One region of the Streptomyces qaidamensis genome, then DNA from elsewhere that is predicted to be linked to it. Evidence: riboswitches for the same ligand, from Rfam matches in the RefSeq annotation. Region 1 holds a riboswitch; the other holds the start of a gene.
The links. Region 1 has a riboswitch for glycine ahead of gcvT (glycine cleavage system aminomethyltransferase GcvT). Riboswitches for the same ligand answer to the same signal wherever they lie in the genome.
Positions count from the first base shown of each region.

Region 2: it holds a riboswitch for glycine, as region 1 does, so the genes downstream of both, gcvP (aminomethyl-transferring glycine dehydrogenase) here and gcvT (glycine cleavage system aminomethyltransferase GcvT) in region 1, are expected to answer to the same signal.

Region 1 covers NZ_CP015098.1:6,271,423-6,278,989, reverse strand. The annotation lists gene A4E84_RS28005 (ABC transporter substrate-binding protein) at 59-1,792, opposite strand; gene A4E84_RS28000 (ABC transporter permease) at 1,833-2,831, opposite strand; gene A4E84_RS27995 (enhanced serine sensitivity protein SseB C-terminal domain-containing protein) at 3,176-3,976, opposite strand; gene A4E84_RS27990 (enhanced serine sensitivity protein SseB) at 4,115-4,903, opposite strand; gene A4E84_RS27985 (AAA family ATPase) at 5,006-5,671, opposite strand; glycine riboswitch at 5,893-5,992, shown strand; glycine riboswitch at 5,993-6,113, shown strand; gene gcvT (glycine cleavage system aminomethyltransferase GcvT) at 6,189-7,325, shown strand; gene gcvH (glycine cleavage system protein GcvH) at 7,428-7,567, shown strand, end outside.
Region 2 covers NZ_CP015098.1:1,562,529-1,570,095, reverse strand. The annotation lists gene A4E84_RS06760 (MerR family transcriptional regulator) at 1-459, shown strand, start outside; gene A4E84_RS06755 (DNA polymerase IV) at 594-2,048, shown strand; gene A4E84_RS06750 (PRC-barrel domain-containing protein) at 1,967-2,341, opposite strand; glycine riboswitch at 2,455-2,550, shown strand; gene gcvP (aminomethyl-transferring glycine dehydrogenase) at 2,726-5,611, shown strand; partial or broken gene A4E84_RS06740 (TOBE domain-containing protein) at 5,677-6,095, opposite strand; gene A4E84_RS06735 (TOBE domain-containing protein) at 6,172-6,567, opposite strand; gene A4E84_RS06730 (DUF1707 SHOCT-like domain-containing protein) at 6,730-7,287, shown strand; gene A4E84_RS06725 (APC family permease) at 7,289-7,567, opposite strand, start outside.

The DNA.
Region 1 (7,567 bases):
GTCCGCCGCGGCCACCCGGTGCCTTCACCTGCCTTTCGAAAGGATCCGGCCTGCTGAATTACTTCGAGGAGCTCATCAGCAGGTAGTCGTACATGCCGAGGTAGGCCTGCGTGACCGTGACGTTGTTCGCGGACGCCGGCCGGAGCAGCAGGTTCTTGCGGTAGACCAGCGGGACGACCGAGGCGTTGTCGAGGACCATCTTGTCGATGTCACCCCAGGCCTTGGTGCGGGCCGCGTCGTCGGTGTTGGCGATCGCGTCCGTCAGGGCCTTGTTGATCTTCGGGTCGTCCAGCTCCATCAGGTTGTTGCCGCCCGAGGGCTTGATGGCCGCACCGTTGATGATCTGGTCGAGGAAGCCGTAGCCGGTCGGCCAGTCGGCGCCCCACGCCATCGAGAGCATGCCGAGCTTGTTGTCGTGGACGTAGCTCGGGACACCGGCGAAGTTGGAGAAGTACTTGCCGGAGGGGAACTGCTTGATCTCGACGTTGATGCCGATCTTCTTCAGCGACGCCTGGGTGGCGGTCGCCGCGGCGATCTCGGCGGGGCGGTCGGAGCGGGCGGTCAGGACGGTGTTGAAGCCGTTCGGCTTGCCGCACGCCTTCAGCGCCGCCTTGGCCTTGGCGACGTCACCCTTGTGACCGTCGGTCGCGTAGGTGTCGAACTTGGTGTAGCCGTTCACCGACGGCGGCAGCAGCGTGGTCGCCACGTCGCCCTTCGGGGAACCGCCCATGGCGTCGAGCACCGACTGCTTGTCGAGGCCCCACTGCACGGCCTTGCGGCAGTCGGCGTTGTCGAACGGCTTCACGTTCACGTTGAGCGCGATGTACTGCGTGGCGCCCGCGTAGGAGCTGTCGGTCTGGTTCGCGAGCTTGCCGCGCAGCACCTTCGGCTGGGTCTGCGGCTGCACACCCGTGCCGGCCGCGTCAGCCGTGATCTTGTCGGAGATCAGGTTGTTGTCGACCGTGACCGGGTTGACCTTGAACTTGACCGTGATCTTGTCCGGCAGGGCCTTGCGGACCGGGTCGGTCTTGGCGTCCCACTGCGGGTTGCGCACGAGGGTGGCGCCGCGGCCCTCCTCGTAGGACTGGAACTGGTACGGGCCGGAGGACTGGATGGCCTGCACGTACTTCGCGCCGGTGTCCTTCGCCTTCGGCACGGGGGCCGTCTGCGAGAACGTCGCCAGGTAGTCGAAGTCGGCGAACGGCTGCTTCAGCTTGAAGACGATCGTCCGGTCGTCCGGCGTCTCGATGGACTTGATGCCCTCGGCGGACTTGTCCTTGTACGGGCCCTTGTACTTGTCGCCGCCCTCAAGGTACGCCTTGAAGTAGGTCGGGCCGTTGGACAGCGCCTCGGGCGCGAAGTTGGAGCGCTCGATGGCGTACTTCACGTCCTTGGACGTCACCGGGGTGCCGTCCTGGAACTTCACACCCGCACGCAGCTTGTACGTCCAGGTCTTGGCGTCCGGGCTGGACTTGCCGAGTCCCTCGGCGAGGTCCGGCACGACCTCCAGGCCTTCCTTGCCCGCGGCCGGCTTGAACGTGGTGAGCGTCCTGCCGTAGAGCCGGGAGAAGTTCTGGACCCAGCCGTAGTACGTGTTGCCGGGGTCGAGGGAGTCCGGCACGTCCGAGTGCTCGTACGTGACCGTTCCTCCCTTCTTGTCCGACGCGTTGACGATCGAGTTCAGCGCGGCGTCCTTCTTGCCGTTGCCTCCCCCGTCGTTGTCGTCGCCTCCGCCGCCGCACGCGGCAGCACCGAGCGACAGTGCCAGGACCGACGCAACGCCGGCGGTCACCCTTCTCGTCTTCACTGAGGAAGCCCCCTCATTCGATGGATCACTTGCTGCGAGGGTCGAGGGCGTCACGCAGCCCGTCACCCAGCAGGTTGAAGGCCAGGACGGTGATGAAGATCGCCAGTCCGGGCACGAACATGTACTGCGGATCAGCCGTGTAGAGATCCACAGCGTTGCTGAGCATGCCGCCCCAGGAAGCCTGCGGCGGAGCGATACCGACGCCGAGGAAGCTCAGCGCGGCCTCGAACAGGATGTTCGTCGGGATGATCAGCGTCGCGTAGACGAGGATCGGTGCGACGAGGTTCGGGAGGAGCTCCCGGAACAGGACGTACGGGCCGCGCGCCCCGAGGCTCGTGGCCGCCTCGATGAACTCCCGCTTGCGCAGGGTCATCGTCTGGGCGCGCACGATGCGGCCGATGTACGGCCAGCTGAAGAAGCCGATCACGAAGATCAGCACGCAGATGCGCAGCGGCAGGCCTTCGAGGCCGAAGAACCCGTCCTGCACGGAGGCGGAGATCGAGATGGCGAACAGCAGCAGGGGGAAGGCCAGGAAGGTGTCCATCAGCCTGCTGATGACGCTGTCGATCCAGCCGCCGTAGTAGCCGGCGACGACACCGAGCACGGTGCCGATGCACACGGACAGCAGCGTGGCGCCGCCCGCGACCAGCAGGGAGACCCAGGAGCCGTCGATGATGCGGGCGAGCATGTCCCGGCCGTACTGAGGGTCCACGCCGAGCGGGTGGTCCCAACTCATGCCTCCCCAGCCGCCCTTGGGCGCGAGCAACGCGGGGTCGATGAGGTCCTGGTTGAACTCGTTGGGATCGAGGTTGAAGATCCACTGGATCGGCTTGGAGAACACCGCCATCAGCACGAGCAGGATGACGACGACGCCTCCCGCCATCGCCACCTTGTCCCGCTTGAAGCGCATCCAGGCGATCTGGCTGAGCGAACGCCCTTCGATCTGGCTCTTCTTGACCCCGGAGAGCACGGCCTCGGGCTGTGCTCCGGCTTCCGCCCCGGTGGTCTCGATCGGTGCGGTCACGGTGCGATTGACCCCTCTCGGGCCGGCGATCGCCGAGCCCCTGGCTGCCGCTGTAGCGGTTTTGTTTGTCTCGTACACGAGACCGACCCGGCCCGTGTCTTGCCGGGAGTCTTCAACGCTTTGGCGATCAGTTGCCAGACTTGGCGGTGAAAGGATGCGTAAACGTGATGCTGTCTGGGGAGTTCCGTTATCCGGACAGCGGGTAACACGGGTCGGACGCGCGAGGACAAGGGCATTTTAGGACATAGGCGATCAACCTGCCCCGATCTACGCGCGCAGAGCTGAATGACCGTCACGTTCGGAGGGTGGTGCGGGAGAGGCCGCGGAGGGTGGCTTCCGGCCGGTCAGTACCGGCCTTGGGCCGGCGGGTATCCGTAGCCGGAGGCCGGGGCCTGGACGGGTGCGGTGGCGTGGGCCTCGCGGTCGTAGAAGGGTCGCGCCGTCGCGCGCAGCCACATGGCGACCGGGTCGTGCTCGTCGGACATGGCGACGGTCGACACGGGGAGCCCGTCCGGCACGGCGCCGAGGGACTGCTGCATCATCGCGCGCACGGAGTCCACGGCCGGCGGCGAAGTGTCGTACACATCCAGTCCGATGGCGAGGTACGGCGCCCCGAGCGCGGGCTGCACCCAGGCGCGGCGCAGCGAGCGGACCGCCGGGGTGCGATGGGCGTTCTGCGCGAGCAGGGCGTAGAACTGCGGGATCTCGATGGCGGGTTCGGACAGCCGCAGGGGGCCAGCGGGCTGGCGGTCCAGGCCGGTGGCGATTCGGCGCAGGTCGAGCCAGGGGATGCCGACGCCGCCGCCGGGGGCGTGCGGGTTGAGCCAGAGGCCGTAGTGGTCGGGGTAGAGCGCACGGGCGACGTCGACGCCGTCGACCACCTCGTAGGAGCGGTTCCAGCCACTGGCGGAGAGCTCCTGGGCGGAGGTCACGCAGGGGGCGTAGCCAAAGCCGTCGACGTCCATGTTTCCGTACTGGGCGTCCGGGGAGCCGGCCTGGCCGTGCCACAGGAGCATCCAGATCTGGCCGGTGTGCGGGGTCGCGAGCGCGCGCAGGAGAGCCTCGTAGGCGTCGTAACGCCCGGGCGTGACCTGGCGCAGCATGTGCTCGACCTGTCCGGCCGCGGCCGTGCCGCTCGCGCTCACCTTTACCGCCCCTTCGTACAACGCCTCGACGGTGCCCTAGCTTAAGCCCGCAGGGGAGCCCGGGGTTTGACGCCGTCGGGCGGGTGCGGGTCGTGTGTGGTTGATCGCGCCGTTCCTCGCGCCCCTGAGCGGGCTGCCCTACCGCTGGTAGAAGGGCCGGACCCGGTCCCGCATCCAGGCGCCCACCGGGTCCTCGGCCACGTCCAGGAGGACGAGGTTGACCGGCCAGGGGGCCGGGACGGCGCTGACGGCACGGGTGAGGGCGTCCAGGGGGAGGGCGCGCAGGTCACCTTCCCACTGGGAGAGTTCGACGCCGACGAACATCACCGGGTCGGCGGTTTCGATGGCCGCGAGGCAGCGGCGGGCCGAGGCGACGACTCCGGTCGCCTCGAACTCCGCGGAGGCGGCGGCGAGGAAGTCCACCGGGTCCTCCTGCCAGTCCGGCTCGAAGAGGCGGACCCGGCCGCCGCTCGCCGGGCCGTCCAGCGGGGTCCGGCCGGCCCGGCACAGCTCGGCCACCGCGGGCGGCGGGAGCGGGATACCGACCACGCCACCCGGGTTGACGGCGATGCCGGCGTGCGGGGGCAGGCCGCGGGCGAACTCCACGGCGGGCGCGATGGTGTACGACATGTGGGAGCCGACGACCTGCCGGAACTGCTCCTCGGAGCTGAACACCGGCACGAACGCCTGGCCGTCCATCTCGATGCCGGGCAGGTCGAGGGGGCCGCTGTGCGGGCCGCCGCCGCTGGGCAGCGGAATCCACACGAAGCTCCGGCCGAGCACCTCGACGATCCGCCCGCCGGCCGCGGGTCCGGCGCCGAGGGAGGCCGAGAGCACCTCCTCCAGCTCGTTGCCGGGCCAACCGCCGTGCGGGTGGGTCTGCGTCTGCGCCGGGAAGTCCGCGGAGAAGCCCGCCGGGATGTCCATCTGCCTACCGCCTGCCTGGAACCACTGCTGTGGCTCAAAGGCTAACGGCTGACGCATGTCGCTGGGCATGACCGTGGCCGGCCTGTGGACGGCGAAGGCGGCTCAGCCCGTGAAGCCGATTCTCTGGAGCGTGTTCGCCGCGTCGCGGTCGGCGAGGACGGCCGAGCCGCAGCCGGAGGGGAGGGCGCCGCGTTCGACCGCGCGCAGGAGTCGGGTACTGGCCGCGCGGTGGCGCAGGAACGCGTAGCGCGAGACGCCGCGGCCCCGGTCGCGCTGGCCGGCCAGGGCCTGCTCGGGGGTGACGTCGAGCAGGAGCAGGTGGAGCGTGCCGCCCCGGCGGCGGGCCTCGCGGGCGAGCCAGCGGCGGACCCAGGCCTGGGTGCCGCAGTCGTGCACGACGACGCCCTCGCCGGTGCGCAGGGCGCGGCGCAGCCCGGCGTAGTGGGCGAGGCGGACGAGCGGGCGGTAGAGCGCGTACGGCAGGGCGCGCGGCATGCGGCGGGCCCAGCGGTCACGGGTGTCCTGGGAGTCGATGCGCCGGCCCGGCACGCTGCGCCGCATCAGCGTGGACTTGCCGCTGCCGGGCAGGCCCGTGACCACGACGAGGTCGCGGGGGCCGAAGAGCAGCGCGTGCGGGCTGCGGCCGGCGCGGTCGCGCAGATCACGGACGACCGGCACCGGCGCCGGGGCGCGGACCGCCCGGGCCGGAGTGGCCGGCTGCTCGGGCAGCGCGATGCCCGTCGTCGCGTACGCGGTGGTCCTGTTCACCGTGATTGTCCTCCCCTGGGGCCAGGTACGGAGTCCCATCCCCGCCGAGTGTAAAGAGAAGGTAATGCCGCAGGCCTCTCATTTACGTTCTCGTCCTGCAACAGGGCTGCTACAGGTCGCCGTGTCCGGCGGGCGGGACTCGTGCACTCCTGGGAAAGGTCCCCCTGCCGCGCCGGAAGGATGCGTGCAATGATGTGCGCGCCAACTGCATACCGGCCGTTCGAATCCGCGCGGGAGAGTCCCCAGCACCGCAAACGCTGGGGCGCCGAAGGAGCAAGTCCCTCCCTTGAATCTCTCAGGCCCCGTTACCGCGCGGGCGAGGCACATCTGAAAAGCGGGTCGCCCCCTGTCCTGGACGGGGACGCGGCTCCACCCAAGGTGCAAGCCATGGACCCGTGCGGTCATGGCGAACCTCTCAGGTTCCGATGACAGATGGGGAGGAACGCCCTCGCCCTCCCCCACGCTCGGCTCCGCTCGCGTGGGAGGTGCCCCCATCGCCCCTTGGAGACGACCGCCCGTGAGCAGTACAGGAGAACTCCGTCACACCGCGCTCGATGCCCTGCATCGTTCGCTCGGCGCGACGATGACCGACTTCGCCGGCTGGGACATGCCCCTGCGCTACGGCTCCGAGCGCGACGAGCACATCGCCGTGCGCACGAAGGCCGGCCTCTTCGACCTCTCCCACATGGGCGAGATCACCGTCACCGGCCCGCAGGCCGGCGCCCTCCTCGACTTCGCCCTGGTGGGCAACATCGGCGGTGTGAAGCCGGGCCGCGCCCGCTACACCATGATCTGCCGGGCCGACGGCGGCATCCTGGACGACCTGATCGTCTACCGCCTCGGCGAGACCGAGGCCGCTTCTTCCGAATACATGGTCGTCGCCAACGCCTCCAACGCCCAGGTCGTCCTGGACGCGCTGACCGAGCGCGCCGCCGGATTCGACGCCGAGGTGCGGGACGACCGGGACGCCTACGCGCTGCTGGCCGTCCAGGGGCCGCAGTCGCCCGGGATCCTGAAGTCCCTGACCGACGCCGACCTCGACGGCCTGAAGTACTACGCCGGGCTGCCCGGCACGGTCGCCGGCGTCCCGGCCCTGATCGCCCGGACCGGTTACACCGGCGAGGACGGCTTCGAGCTGTTCGTGAAGCCCGAGCACGCGGTCGAGTTGTGGCAGGCCCTGACCAAGGCCGGCGAGGGCGTCGGCCTGGTCCCCTGCGGGCTGTCCTGCCGCGACACGCTGCGCCTGGAGGCGGGCATGCCGCTGTACGGGCACGAGCTGTCGACCTCCCTCACGCCCTTCGACGCCGGGCTGGGCCGGGTGGTGAAGTTCGAGAAGGAGGGCGACTTCGTGGGGCGCGAGGCCCTGCGCGAAGCCGCCGCCCGCGCCGAGCAGAACCCGCCGCGCGTGCTGGTCGGGCTCGTCGCCGAGGGCCGCCGGGTGCCGCGCGCCGGGTACGCGGTCGTCGCCGGCGGCGAGGTGGTCGGCGAGGTCACCTCCGGCGCCCCCTCCCCCACTCTCGGCAAGCCGATCGCGATGGCGTACGTCGACGCCGCACACGCCGCGCCCGGCTCGGCCGGCGTGGGCGTGGACATCCGGGGCAGTCACGAGCCGTACGAGGTCGTGGCGCTGCCGTTCTACAGGCGTCAGAAGTAGACACTGGCCGGAGGGCCGCGACAGCGCCCCCGAGCCCGTCGTCCCAGCTCACCAGTAGTCCCCCTTCCACAGCACTCCCGCGCGTACAGGAGAATCCAGGCCATGAGCAACCCCAATGAGCTGCGCTACAGCAAGGAGCACGAGTGGCTGTCGGCCGCCGAGGACGGCGTCTCGACGGTCGGCATCACGGAGCACGCGGCCAACGCGCTCGGCGATGTCGTGTTCGTCCAGCTTCCCGAGGT
Region 2 (7,567 bases), 4.7 Mb from region 1:
GCGGCCGCCGGTATCACCTACCGGCAGTTGGACTACTGGGCCCGCACGGGGCTCGTCGAGCCGAGTGTGCGGCCCGCCTACGGGTCCGGGACGCAGCGGCTGTACAGCTTCCGGGACGTGGTCGTCCTGAAGATCGTCAAGCGGTTCCTCGACACCGGGGTGTCGCTGCAGAACATCCGTACGGCCGTCCACCACCTCCGGGAACGCGGTTTCAGTGATCTGGAGCGCATGACGCTGATGAGCGACGGCGCGACGGTCTACGAGTGCACCTCGCCCGACGAGGTCCATGCCCTGCTCCAAGGTGGCCAGGGTGTGTTCGGGATCGCCGTGGGTGTGGTGTGGCGGGACGTCGAGAGCGCGCTGTCTCAGCTGCACGGCGAGCGGATCGACACCGGCGAGACCCTGGTCGGCCCCAATCCTGCGGACGAGCTGGCGCGTCGGCGGAACCGGGCCGTCTGAGCCCTCCGGCAGCGCAGGACCGCACGCGAACGCAGGAGGCGGGACGTTTCCGCACCGGAGCGTAAGCGGTTTCCCGTGGGGCGTGCAGGGCGGTCGCGCGGGGCGTTGTCAGTGGCATGGGGCAGCATCGGAGTGTGAGAACCGCGCCCACGATCCTGCATCTCGACATGGATGCCTTCTTCGCCTCGGTGGAGCAGGCGTCCAAGCCGAGTCTGCGCGGTAAGGCCGTGGTGGTGGGAGGGCTCGGGCCCCGGGGCGTTGTGGCGACCGCGTCGTACGAGGCGCGGGTCTTCGGGGTGCATTCGGCGATGCCCATGGGGCAGGCCCGGCGGCTCGCGCCGAACGCCGCGTATCTCGTTCCGCGCTTCGATTTCTACCGGTCGATCAGCGAGCGGGTGATGGAGCTGCTGCGGGCGCTGTCGCCGCTGGTGGAGCCGCTGAGCCTGGACGAGGCGTTCGTGGACCTGGAGGCCGGCGACGTGGCCTGGGACGAGCGGTCGGCGCGGCTGGCCGGGGTGAAGCTGCGCGCGGACATACGCGCCGTCACGGGGCTCACCGGGTCGGTGGGCCTCGCCGCCTCCAAGATGCTCGCGAAGATCGCCTCGGAGGAGGCCAAGCCCGACGGGCTGGTGGTGATCGAGCCGGGGACGGAGCGGGCCATGCTCGGGCCGATGTCGGTGCGGACGCTGCCGGGGGTGGGGCCGGCCACGGGTGACCATCTGAGGCGGGCCGGGATCACCACGGTCGAGGAGATCGTCGAGGCGGGCGAGGACGAACTGGTCCGGCTGCTGGGGAAGGCGCACGGGCACGGGCTGTACGCCATGGCGCTGGCGCGCGACGACAGGCCCGTCGTGGCGGAGCGCGAGGCGAAGTCGGTGTCGGTCGAGGACACCTACGACGTCGACATCCACGACCGGATGCGGGTCGGGCTGGAGGTGCAGCGGCTCGCCGAGCGGTGCGTGCGGCGGCTGCGCGGGGCAGGGCTGTCCGGGCGGACGATCGTGCTGAAGGTGCGGCGGTACGACTTCTCGACGCTCACCCGCTCCGAGACGCTGCGCGGGCCCACGGACGATCCCGCAGTGATCCGCGAGGCGGCGGCCAGACTGCTGGACTCGGTCGACACGACCGGCGGGGTGCGGCTCCTCGGGGTGGGCGTCAGCGGGCTCGCCGACTACACCCAGGAGGACCTGTTCGCGCAGGCGGCGGGGGAGCGGGCGGTCGCGGAGGGCCCGGCCGAGGAGCACGCCGTGGCGCCGGCCGAGGTGCAGCCGTCGCTCGCCGAGCGGCGGTGGCCCGCCGGCCACGACGTGCGGCACACCGAGTTCGGGCACGGATGGGTGCAGGGCAGCGGTCTGGGGCGGGTCACCGTACGGTTCGAGACGCCCTCCTCGGCGCCTGGGCGCGTGCGGACCTTCCGGGTCGACGACCCGGATCTGCAGGCGGCGGATCCGCTGCCGTTGGTGTTACGAGGGCCCGAAGGAGGAAGCGAAGCACCCGGGGCGGGGGCTCAGGCCGTCTCGTCGGTGCCCGCCAGCTTGCCGAAGTCGTGGTCCGGCAGCGGGGGCGGGGCGGCGACGTCGAGACCGTAGTGGTGGTAGAGCTGCAGCTCCTGGTCCGGGGAGAGGTGGCGGCCCACCCCGAAGTCGGGGGCGTCCTTGATCAGGGCGCGTTCGAAGGGCACGTGCAGGGCGCCCTCGATCAGTTCACTGGGCTCCAGAGGGACGAAAGCGTCCCTGCTGAACAGGCCGGTCCGTATGGCCGCCCACTCCGGCTCGCCGGTGGCGTCGTCGAGGTAGACCTCGTCGATGGTGCCGATCCTGGTCCCGTTGCGGTCGAACGCCTTGCGGCCGATCAGGTTGCGCGGATCGATATCGGTTCGCACGGGCCCTCCACATGGTCGCACCTCATCCGTAAACACTACAAAACGGTACAAGTGGGGATGCGGCCACTCGAAGGTTCGTGCGTTGACCTCGCTGGTACGCTGGCAGCGGCTGTTGACCCCGTGCGGGAGAGTCCTCCGGACACCATCGGAGGCGCCGAAGGAGCAAATCCTCCCCGGAATCTCTCAGGCTCACGTACCGCACGGACGAGGTCACTCTGGAAAGCAGGGCGGGTGTCGACGGCTTCCGCTCTCACCGACGGTGAAAGCCGGAGGCCTTCGGGCGATCCGGTGAAGCTCTCAGGTTGAGATGACAGAGGGGGAGGCCGTCCGGGTACCCGTGCCGTGGTGCCCCTCGCAGGTCGTGTCGACCAGGAGGCCTCCGTAATGACCGCCCACCGCATTCCGCTCTCCGAGCTCGAAGAGGCAGTCCCCTTCGAGCAGCGCCACATCGGCCCCGACCACGAGGCCTGCGCCAAGATGCTCGCGCACGTCGGCTACGGCTCGCTGGACGAGCTCACGGCCGCCGCGGTCCCGGCCGTGATCAAGAGTGCCGAGGCGCTGGATCTTCCCGGCGCCCGCAGCGAGGCCGAGGTGATCGCCGAGCTGCGCTCCCTCGCCGACCGCAACGAGGTCCTCGGCTCCATGATCGGCCTCGGCTACTACGGCACGTTCACGCCGCCCGTCATCATGCGCAACGTCATGGAGAACCCGTCCTGGTACACGGCCTACACGCCGTACCAGCCGGAGATCTCGCAGGGCCGGCTCGAGGCGCTGCTCAACTTCCAGACGATGGTCGCCGAGCTGACCGGACTGCCGACCTCCGGTGCCTCCCTGCTCGACGAGGGCACCGCGGCCGCCGAGGCCATGGCGCTGTCGCGGCGGCTGGGCAAGAACAAGAAGGGCCTGTTCCTGATCGACGCGGACACGCTTCCGCAGACCATCGCCGTGATCCGGACCCGCGCCGAACCGACCGGAGTCGAGGTCGTCGTCGCCGACCTCAGCGAGGGCATCCCCGCCGAGATCGCCGAGCGCGAGATCAACGGCGTACTGATCCAGTACCCCGGCGCCTCCGGTGCCGTGCGGGACATCAAGCCGGTCATCGACGGGGCGCACGAACTCGGGGCGCTCGTCACCGTCGCCGCCGACCTGCTGGCGCTGACCCTGCTGAAGTCGCCCGGCGAGCTCGGGGCGGACATCGCCGTCGGGACGACGCAGCGCTTCGGCGTGCCCATGGGCTTCGGCGGACCGCACGCCGGATACATGGCGGTCCAGGACAAGATGGCGCGCAGCCTGCCCGGGCGGCTCGTCGGCGTGTCCGTGGACGCCGACGGGAACAAGGCCTACCGGCTGGCGTTGCAGACGCGTGAGCAGCACATCCGCCGTGAGAAGGCGACCAGCAACATCTGCACCGCGCAGGTGCTGCTCGCCGTCATGGCCGGCATGTACGCCGTCTACCACGGTCCGGAGGGCCTGAAGGGCATCGCGCGGCGCACCCACCGGTACGCCACCGTCCTCGCCGCCGGGCTCGCGCACGGCGGGGTCGAGGTCGTGCACGGCTCCTACTTCGACACCCTGACCGTGCGCGTCGAGGGCCGGGCCGCCGAGGCCGTGGCCGCAGCCCGTGACAACGGGGTCAACCTGCGCCTCGTCGACGCCGATCACGTCTCGATCGCCTGCGACGAGACCACGACGCGGGCCCAGGTGCGTGCCGTGTGGGCCGCCTTCGGGGTCGAGGGCGTCATCGAGGCGCTGGACGCGGCCACGGACGAAAGCCTCCCGGACACCCTGCTGCGGACCGACGACTACCTGACGCACCCCGTCTTCCACCAGCACCGCTCCGAGACCGCCATGCTGCGCTACCTGCGCAGGTTGGCCGACCGCGACTACGCGCTCGACCGGGGCATGATCCCGCTGGGCTCCTGCACCATGAAGCTCAACGCGACGACCGAGATGGAGCCGGTCACCTGGCCCGAGTTCGGGCAGCTGCACCCCTTCGCGCCCGCCGAGCAGGCCGGGGGCTACCTCACCCTCATCCACGAGCTGGAGGACCGGCTCGCCGAGGTCACCGGCTACGACAAGGTGTCCCTCCAGCCGAACGCCGGGTCCCAGGGCGAGCTGGCCGGACTGCTCGCCGTCCGCGGGTACCACCGGGCCAACGGGGACGAGCAGCGCACCGTGTGCCTGATCCCGTCGTCCGCGCACGGCACCAACGCCGCCAGCGCGGTGATGGCGGGCATGAAGGTCGTCGTCGTGAAGACCGCCGGGGACGGCGAGATCGACGTGGAGGACCTGCGGGCGAAGATCGAGCAGTACCGCGGCGAACTGGCCGTGCTGATGATCACCTACCCGTCCACCCACGGTGTGTTCGAGGAGCACGTGGCCGACATCTGTGCTCAGGTGCACGAGGCGGGCGGCCAGGTCTACGTCGACGGGGCCAACCTCAACGCGCTCGTCGGGCTCGCCAAGCCGGGGCACTTCGGCGGCGACGTCTCGCACCTGAACCTGCACAAGACCTTCTGCATCCCGCACGGCGGCGGCGGTCCCGGCGTCGGCCCGGTCGCGGTGCGCGAGCACCTCGCGCCCTACCTGCCGAACCACCCGCTGCAGCCCGAGGCCGGCCCGGAGACGGGCGTCGGCCCCATCTCGGCGGCTCCCTGGGGCTCGGCCGGCATCCTGCCCATCTCGTGGGCGTACGTCAGGCTCATGGGCGGTGAGGGGCTGAAGCGGGCCACGCAGGTGGCCGTGCTCAGCGCCAACTACATCGCCAAGCGGCTGGAGCCGCACTACCCGGTGCTCTACACCGGTCCCGGCGGGCTCGTCGCCCACGAGTGCATCATCGACCTGCGGCCGCTGACCAAGGCGACCGGCGTGAGCGTCGACGACATCGCCAAGCGGCTGATCGACTACGGCTTCCACGCGCCGACCATGTCGTTCCCGGTGGCCGGGACGCTGATGATCGAGCCGACCGAGTCGGAGGACCTGGCCGAGCTGGACCGCTTCTGCGAGGCGATGATCGCCATCCGCGCGGAGATCGAGAAGGTCGGCTCCGGAGAGTGGCCCGCGGACGACAACCCGCTGCGCGGCGCCCCGCACACCGCCGGCGCGCTCGCCGGGGAGTGGGAGCACGCCTACAGCCGTGAGGAGGCCGTCTTCCCGGCCGGGATGTCGACCGCCGACAAGTACTGGCCGCCGGTGCGCCGCATCGACCAGGCCTACGGCGACCGGAACCTGGTGTGCTCCTGCCCGCCGCTGGACGCGTACGAGGACTGATCGGCCGACCGGTCACAGGGGAGGGGCTCCGCGGTGCGGGGCCCCTCTCGCCGTCTCCCGGCGCGTCACGGGATGGCGAGTGACACCTCGGTCGCCTTGATCAGGGCGACGACGGGGCGCCGGGGGACAGGGCCAGGTCGTCCGCCGCGTCCCTGGTGATCGCGGCGGTCAGTTCGCCGCCCTCGACCGTGACGCGGACCGGCGCCATCGCGTCGTCCGCCGCGATGTCCGTGACCGTCCCGGGGAGCTGATTGCGGATCGACAGGCCCTCGATCGGCGCGGTGGCGAGGCAGACCTCCGTCGACTTCGTCAGGGCGTGCACGGCGGCGCCCGGGGAGAGACGGAGTTCTTCCGCGGCCTCGCGGGTGATCGCCGCGGTGAGGTCCTGGCCGCCGGTGAGGCGGACCCTGACCGTCGGCATGGCCCCGCCAGGAGTGACGGCGGTGACGGCGCCGGGGAGCTGGTTGCGGATGCTCAGGCCCATGGGTGCACGGTAGCCCGATGGCGGCGTTCGCCCTGGCAGGCGTGCGTGTGCGTCGCCTCCGCTTCCCCTCGGGGGCTCAGACGCGGTCGATGTGGACGTTCGTCGACTTCACGCGGGCCGTCGCCTCCATGCCGACCTCCAGGCCCAGCTCCTCCACCGCCTCGCGGGTGAGCAGCGAGACCAGCCGGTGCGGGCCGGCCTGGATCTCGACCTGGGCGGCTACGTCGCCGAGTTTGATCGCGGTGACGATGCCCGGGAACGCGTTGCGGGCCGAGGTGTACGGCGTGTCCTCCTCGGCGGAGCCGGACCGGGCCAGTTCGACCGAGAACGCGGCCAGGTCCCGCCCGTCGATGAGCCGACGCCCGGTCTCGTCGCGGTGGGTCGTGATGCGGCCCGCGTCCGCCCAGCGGCGGGCGGTGTCCGGGCTCACGCCGAGCAGCCGTGCTGCCTGGCCGATCGTGTAGGACTGCATGCCGGTCACGATAGGCGCGGGGGAAGGGAACGACGGATGCGGGGTTGGCCGTTGGGTATAACGCGATATAGCGTTAGTCGCGACTGGTGGCCGGGTGCATGCCCGGGGGATCGGGGTGGAGTGATGGCGGCGGAGGTCGTGCGGACCGGTGGATCGCCTGAGGTGAGGGCGTCGCACGCGGACCGGGACCGGACGGTGGATGTGCTGCGCGTCGCCGCGGGCGACGGCCGGCTCACCCTGGAAGAGCTCGACGAGCGGCTGGAGGCCGCGTTGTCCGCCCGGACGATGGGCGAGCTCGCCGTGCTGACGGAGGACCTGCCCGTGCCCGTCGGCGGCACGCCCGCCGGGGTCGATGGCGTGGTCCGGATCCGCCAGGAGGGGGCCTCGACCCGGCGGGGCGACGGCTGGGTGGTGCCGCGGCGGCTGGAGATCCGTTCGGCGTGGGGCGAGGTGACGCTCGACTTCACCGACGCGGTGATCACACACGACACCCTGGACATCGACCTGGACCTGCGCGCCGGCGCCCTGAGACTGCTGACCAGGCCGGGTGTCGTCGTGGACACCGACGGCCTGGTGATGAACCACTCGGCGCTCAAGGCGCGTCGGCCGGCCGACGCCCCCGTCCTGCTGCGGGTACGGATCACCGGCGAGGTCACCTACGGACAGCTCACGGTGCGCTCGCCGCGCAGGGGCTTCGGCAGGAGGAGTGCGACGGCCTGACTCAGCCCACGTGCACCCTCGGCCGCCGCCTGCGGTCCGGCTCCGCCTCGCGCAGCACCTCGCGGGTCACGGGGGCTACCTCGCCCTGGCCGAACAGGAAGAAGCGCAGGAAGTTGGCGAAGGGCCCGCCCTCGGTCCACTCGAAGTAGATGTGCGGGGTGCAGTCCGTCGAGTCGCGGACGTGCAGCAGCAGCGCGGCCAGGGCGTTGGGGATGGACGACGACTCCAGGGTGAGCACGCGGTAACGGCCGTGCAGCACCTCCCCGCATACGGTCAGGCC